Regions from separate parts of the Natranaerofaba carboxydovora genome, predicted to be linked through region 2. Evidence: riboswitches for the same ligand, from Rfam matches in the RefSeq annotation. Region 2 holds a riboswitch; the other holds the start of a gene.
What was found. A riboswitch is a leader RNA that binds a small molecule or an ion and turns the genes downstream of it on or off. The one in region 2 is predicted to bind glycine.
Positions count from the first base shown of each region.

Region 1 (3,418 bases), 360 kb from region 2:
CTCATGCTCTTTGGTATAACTTAAATCCGGACGAGTCCTTACCAAAATTATCCCCTCCTATAAAAAGGTGTTTTAACAATTTTTGCCTTTTCGTGACTTTTCCTGATCTTCACTTCAATTTCCCCACCAACTAAAGCCACTTCCGAGGTAACATAACCCATACCTATTGGTTTTTCAAGGGTAGGAGAAAAAGAACCAGAAGTTACTTCCCCTACTTTATTATCATCTAGACACAGCTCATAACCCTGACGTGGTACTCTCCTACCATCCATCACAAAACCTATTAATTTTCTATTGAGCCCTTCTTCTTTTTGTTTTTCTAATGCCTCCTTCCCAATAAAAGAAGTATTTAATCTAACAAAAGGAGTTAACCCAGCTTCCAAAGGCGAGAACTCTTCTGAAAGCTCATGCCCATATAACGGTAGTGATGCTTCAAGGCGAAGGACATCCCTGGCTCCAAGGCCAGCCGGTTTCAAGTCATATTTTTCCCCTAACTTTTCCAACTTTATCCATGCTTCTACTCCCTCTTCCCATGGCATATATATCTCAAATCCATCTTCACCCGTGTAGCCAGTCCTTGATATTATAACCTTGGAATTAGATCTAAATAATTCTGCCCCTATAAATTCAAAATAACCCAAATCATCTAAGAGTTCCCTTCCTACCCCCTTATCTTTTAATAGTTCTTTTAATATATTTTTTGCACTAGGTCCTTGAAGTGCAATTTGTCCATATAAATCAGATTCATCTTTTATTTCAACTTCTTTCTCATTTTTTTCTTTGACCAGCCATTCAAAATCTTTGTCTTTATTAGATGCATTGACTACCAGCCAAAATTTATTATCAGCTAACTTATAAACTAGCAAATCATCAATAACCCCACCATCATAATTGCAAAGTAAAGTATACTGTGCTTTACTTAGTCCGATCTTAGTAATGTCATTACTTAATACCCTTTGCAAAAACTTCTCGGCACCTTCTCCTTCAACCAGTATCTCTCCCATATGACTAACATCAAAGATTGTCGCCTTTTGTCTGGTATAGTTAACCTCTTCTATAATCCCAGAATATTGTACAGGCATTGCCCAGCCAATAAAATCTACTATCTTTGCCTTTTTGGAGAGATGAATATCATAAAAGGGAGTTTTTTTCTGAGACGAATGATCAAGAGTCATAATATTCCCCCAATTCAAGAGCTGTTTATTATATACTTATTGTTAACAACTTTTCTTCACTTTAAAATTTAATAAAAAAGGACAGAAGTGCAAAAAACATAGCTGCACTCTGTCCTTCTTACCTGAGAGAGTTACACCTTCGGTCTTCCCTACAAACTGGAAACTCTCCAGAGCTGCGTCTTTCGACGGTCCTTTTACCTGCAAGTTTCACAGTATAGAAGCTATTACTCTATACCGTTTGCTCCTTCGGTGCCCTCTGTTAGGGTCTCTCCCGCCGAGTTCATCCGCCAAAAATCTGGTTATCATAACTTATTGTGCCACTATTATACAATATAGACAATTTCATTGTCTATTATAAATATACTTCTTTTGTAAAAAGCTTAATATTGATTCTGGTGCAAAAAGTCATATGAACAAGGTTTTGTTTTTAATTGCAATATATCTTGATGAGATAGCAGGAGAAATAAGGTCTAATGACAGGAAGTCATTAGCTAATTGAACTCAGGAGGAGTTCTTAAATTAGGAAACCTTATTTAGACTGCTATCGAATCCTAGATGTATCAATTAAAAACACTATACTATTGTGAATAGACTTTTTGCACCAGAATCAAAATATTAAAGTTAATTTCACTCTAATCATCGAAGTCAAACAAAGTAGTAGAAAGATATCTCTCTCCGGTGTCCGGAAGTATAACTAATATACATTTTCCTTCATTTTCTTTTCTATTAGCTAGTTCTATCCCAGCATATAAGGCAGCACCTGAAGAGGTCCCAGCAAGTATGCCTTCATTTCGGACTAGTTCTCTTGCAGTCTCCATGGCACTTTCATCTGAAACCTGGATTATTTCGTCAATCAGTTCCTTATCAAAAACATCCGGTACAAAACCAGCACCTATTCCCTGTATCTTATGTGGACCAGGCTCTTTACCCGAAAGCACTGCAGAAGCTTCAGGTTCAACACCAACTAGTTTGATATTTGGGTTTTCTTCTTTTAAAACTCTTCCAGCACCTATTATAGTTCCCCCTGTACCAATTCCAGAAACAAAAAAATCTATCTCCCCGCCTGTGGAATTTAAAATTTCTTTTGCCGTTGTTTTAGCATGTACTTTTGGGTTAGCTTCGTTTTCAAACTGCTGAGGGATAATAGAGTTAGAGTATTTTTTATTTAACTCTACAGCTTTATTAACAGCTCCTTTCATCCCTTCATTACCTGGTGTTAACATAAGCTCTGCTCCAAAAGCTTTAAGCAAATTCCTTCTTTCAAGACTCATTGAGTCAGGCATAGTAAGTATAAGCTTGTATCCTTTTGCAGCAGCTACCATTGCAAGCCCGATACCTGTATTTCCACTAGTTGGTTCTATAATTACAGTTTCTTTATCTATTTTGCCTTCTTTTTCAAAAACTTCAATCATACCAAGTGATATCCTATCTTTAACACTACCACAGGGGTTGAAACTTTCTACTTTTCCATAAATAGTAGCATGTGAATCATTGATCCCACTAAGTTCAACAATAGGAGTGTTACCTATTAACTCTAAAATATTAGAGTAAATTTTATCGTGCATAATTTCCCTCCCCTTGTCACAGACTGACTTTATCAATAACCTTTTCCACTATTTCTTCAACAGCCAAATCATCTGTCCATAATACTATATCAGCTCTAAGATACAATTCCTTTCGCTTATCAAACAGTTCACATATTTTCTCATACGGATCTTCTACCTGTAAAAGTGGCCTTGCTGTATCATTTTCAAGACGCTCATAAATTGTCTCAGGCTTAGCCATCAAAGATATTAAAAACATATTTTCATTACTTTTAAGTATATCCCAATTTTTATCTTTTAGTACAACTCCCCCGCCGGTAGAAATAACACAACCTCTAAAGGATATAATCTCTTTTAAAACTTCTGTTTCAAGTTCTCTAAAATATACTTCGCCATATTCATCAAATATATTTGGTATCGATTTCCCTGCCTTTTGTTCAATCAAGTTATCAGTATCATAAAGGGGTAATTCTAACTTTTTTGATAACCTCTCACCTACAACAGTTTTTCCAGTCCCCATAAAGCCCATTAAAACAAGATTTTTGTTCAATTACTTCTTACACTCCTATCTCAAAATTTTGAATGTATCTTACACTTATTAATGCCTGGGGTTTTTCTTTACTTTGTCCATAGCTTTTATTATAGAACTGGTAACATCTGTAGAAAACTGAAGAAATAAAGAGTTAATTTTAGAGTAAA
Region 1 is NZ_CP054394.1:1,624,055-1,627,472, forward strand. It holds gene gcvH (glycine cleavage system protein GcvH) at 1-45, opposite strand, end outside; gene gcvT (glycine cleavage system aminomethyltransferase GcvT) at 48-1,175, opposite strand; glycine riboswitch at 1,352-1,459, opposite strand; gene cysK (cysteine synthase A) at 1,808-2,740, opposite strand; gene ACONDI_RS07760 (shikimate kinase) at 2,757-3,269, opposite strand; gene ACONDI_RS07765 (late competence development ComFB family protein) at 3,318-3,418, opposite strand, start outside.
Region 1: another riboswitch for glycine. It lies ahead of gcvT (glycine cleavage system aminomethyltransferase GcvT); the one in region 2 lies ahead of gcvT (glycine cleavage system aminomethyltransferase GcvT).

Region 2 (3,418 bases):
CCTTCTTCTTGTTCTTGTTCTTGTTCTTGTTCTTCTATATGCTTTTTATATTCTTCAACAGACAATAATCCCTCCAATTCGCTTTTATCTGAAATTTCCATTGCAAATAACCAGCCGTACTCATATGGATCAGAGTTTATAGTATTAGGCTCATCTACTAACCTTTCATTTACTTCTAAAATGGTTCCAGTCACTGGTGCATAAATTTCTGCAACAGCTTTGACAGACTCTATTTCACAGATCACTTCATCTTTAGAAAAATCATCATTTTCTTCTGGAAGCTCTACAAATACGATGTCTCCAAGTTGTTCTTGTGCATAATCAGTTATACCTACATAAATCTTACCATCTTCAACTTTAATCCATTCATGATCCTCAGTGTACTTAAGTTCTCCAGGTAATTTTAAATCAATCATTTAGATCCCCTCCTGTAAAATGGCATTTTTGTAATATTAGCAACTTTAAAATTTTTTCTAATTTTGACCTCTAACTCCATTCCTTTTTCAGCTTCTTCCTTATGTTCAGTATCTATATACCCCATTCCAATTGGTTCATCTAAAGTAGGTGAAAAGGATCCTGATGTTACAAAACCGATTTTTTCGCCTTTATGATATAATTCAAACCCATTTCTTGGCACCCTTTTGTCTTTTAACTTAAAACCAATTAGCTTTCTTTTTAAACCTTTTTCTAACTGCATTTCTAAGCTTTCTTTACCTATAAATGAAGTATTAAATTTTATAAAAGGTTTAAGCCCTGCTTCTAATGGAGTAATCGTCTCTAAAAGTTCATTCCCATAAAGAGGAAGTGAAGCTTCCAGTCTCAAAACATCCCTAGCTCCAAGGCCTGCAGGCATCAATCCGTATTCCTTACCTACATTTTCGATCTCTTTCCATATATCTTCACTTATCTCAGGGGGGTGATAAATTTCAAAGCCATCTTCACCAGTGTAACCAGTTCTTGAAACTAATACTTCCTTGCCATCGAACTCTAAGTTAATAAAATTAAAATAACGAAGATTGCTCAAATCTTTATCTAATGCCCTTTCTAGAATTTGAACTGATTTTGGACCCTGTAAAGCTAACTGAGATACCTTAGTAGAGATGTCTTCAATTTTACATTGCTCATCATCAATCACTTGATTGATCCAGTTAAAATCTTTATTTATATTAGCAGCATTTACTATCAACCAAAATTTAGCTTCATCTAAACGGTAAACCAAAAGATCATCAATAACTCCACCATTTTCATTTAACATAAATGTGTATTGACACTTTCCCGGAGATAGCTTTGTAACGTCATTACTTAATAGATATTGCAGATTATCTACAGCTTTTCTACCTTCTACTAGAATTTCTCCCATGTGACTAACATCAAATATGCCTGCCTTTTCCCTAGTTGCTTTTACTTCTTCAATTATACCCTTATATTGAACAGGTAAAATCCAACCATTAAAGTCAACTAGTTTAGCTTGTTTTTTCTGGTGTATTTCATAGAATGATGTTTTTTCCCTTTGAAGTTTAGTAACCATAAATCTTAACCTCCCTTCCAGTTTTTATGAAATACAAAAAGGACAGAGTTAAAGCAATATAGCTTTAACTCTGTCCTACAAAGACCTGAGAGTTTTAACTCCTTCGGTTTCCTTTTTATAAAAAAGGAACTCTCCAGAGCTGCGTCATTCGACGGTCCTTTTACCTGAGAGATTCGCGGTAGGGCAAGCTAATATCTCCCCATCCGCTTGCTCCTTCGGTGCCCGCTCGAGCGAGTCTCTCCCGACGAAATCATCCGCACCTGTATTTACTTTGATTTTTGTCTATATTATAGTATATATTTTTTTCTTTGTCTATTAGAAATCTTAAAAAATCTTAAAATTTTTTGAAATCATAATAAAATTATTATGACTTAAGAATAACTAGAGTACTATTTGGTCCAGCTCCCATAGAATGAGATAGGCCTATTTTAGCTTTTTCAACTTGTCTTTTGCCTGCTTCTCCACGTAATTGTACGAGTAGTTCGTATATTTGTCCTCCTGCTGAAGCACCAAGAGGATGCCCTCTAGCAATAAGGCCTCCATCAGTATTTATAGGAATCTCGCCATCTAAGTCAAAATTTCCTCTTACTAAATACTCCAAAGCTTCACCTTCATCACAAAGCCCTAGTTCTTCAACTTCCCACATCTCAGAAGGAGCTACAGCATCATAAACCTGCGCAAGATCCACATCTTCCGGACCTACACCAGCTATTTCATAAGCTTCCATAGCCGATTGGACTGCCATACTTTTTGAAGAGAAATAATTCACACTTCCTATCAATCCTCCAGGTGGATACTCTTCTCCATAATAGCCGGATTTCAATACAGCTGCCTCAATAGAAACAGGTTTATTCATTTTTTTCAAACTTTTTTTATTACATAAAACAAAGGCTACAGCCCCATCTGCAAGGGGACAACAGTGCAACAGTCTCAAAGGATCTGCAACCAACCTTGAATTTATGACTTCTTCTAGAGTAACAGGCTTTTGAAAACGCGCATTTGGATTTAAAGAACCATTTTTTCGGTTTTTAACTGTTACTAAAGAAAAGTCCTCTTCAGTCATGTTTACTTTTTCAATGTACTTCTTCGCTGCCAGGGCATAGTTGCCGGGTTGAAAGTTAAATCCAGACTTAAGTTCCCATTCACTAAATGCCGTACTAGGTATGGGGCCTTTAGGCATTTTTTCCATTCCTAGCACTATTACAATATCATTAATACCATATGCTACATGATTATAACCAAGCCTAAAAGCAGAAGAAGCACTTGAGCAGGCATTTTCAATATTTATTATAGGAATTCCAGTTAGGCCTACCTGGTTTAGAGCCTGATGTCCAGATCCTGTCCCCTGATAGACACTACCACAAAAAGCTCCTTGAATCTGCTTCCATTCCATACCTGCATCTTCTAACGATCGAATTACTGCTTCTGTTCCAAAATCTTTACATTCCCTATCTGGAAAGTAGCCCCATTGTGTAATGCCTGCCCCAGCAATATACACTTCATTTAAATTGCCTAAATTATTTTTCATAATCAGCCCCCTTGCTTAATTAACTAATTGAAAGGCGTAGGTAAAATATTCATTTTCATCATCTTCATAAATTTTTATAATTGTTAAACTAACTTTTTCACCAATTGACATTTTGTCGTAATCATTACATAGCAAAGATTTCACTCTAACTTCAGGTAAATCTATTAGACCATAAGCAAAAGGAATTTCACCTTTGTAATAACCTCCAGAGGGAGATTGGCGAATAATTGTAAAGGTTGAAATTTCACCTTCTTTAGCCAGCAGTTTTTTTTCAATCCCATCTTTTTTCTGACAACATGAACAAAAATTATTGCTTGTTGGTGGAAAAAAGACCTCCCCACAAAAACTACATTTTTCACCCA
Region 2 is NZ_CP054394.1:1,987,091-1,990,508, forward strand. It holds gene gcvH (glycine cleavage system protein GcvH) at 1-416, opposite strand, end outside; gene gcvT (glycine cleavage system aminomethyltransferase GcvT) at 413-1,528, opposite strand; glycine riboswitch at 1,671-1,782, opposite strand; gene ACONDI_RS09490 (thiolase family protein) at 1,893-3,056, opposite strand; gene ACONDI_RS09495 (Zn-ribbon domain-containing OB-fold protein) at 3,072-3,418, opposite strand, start outside.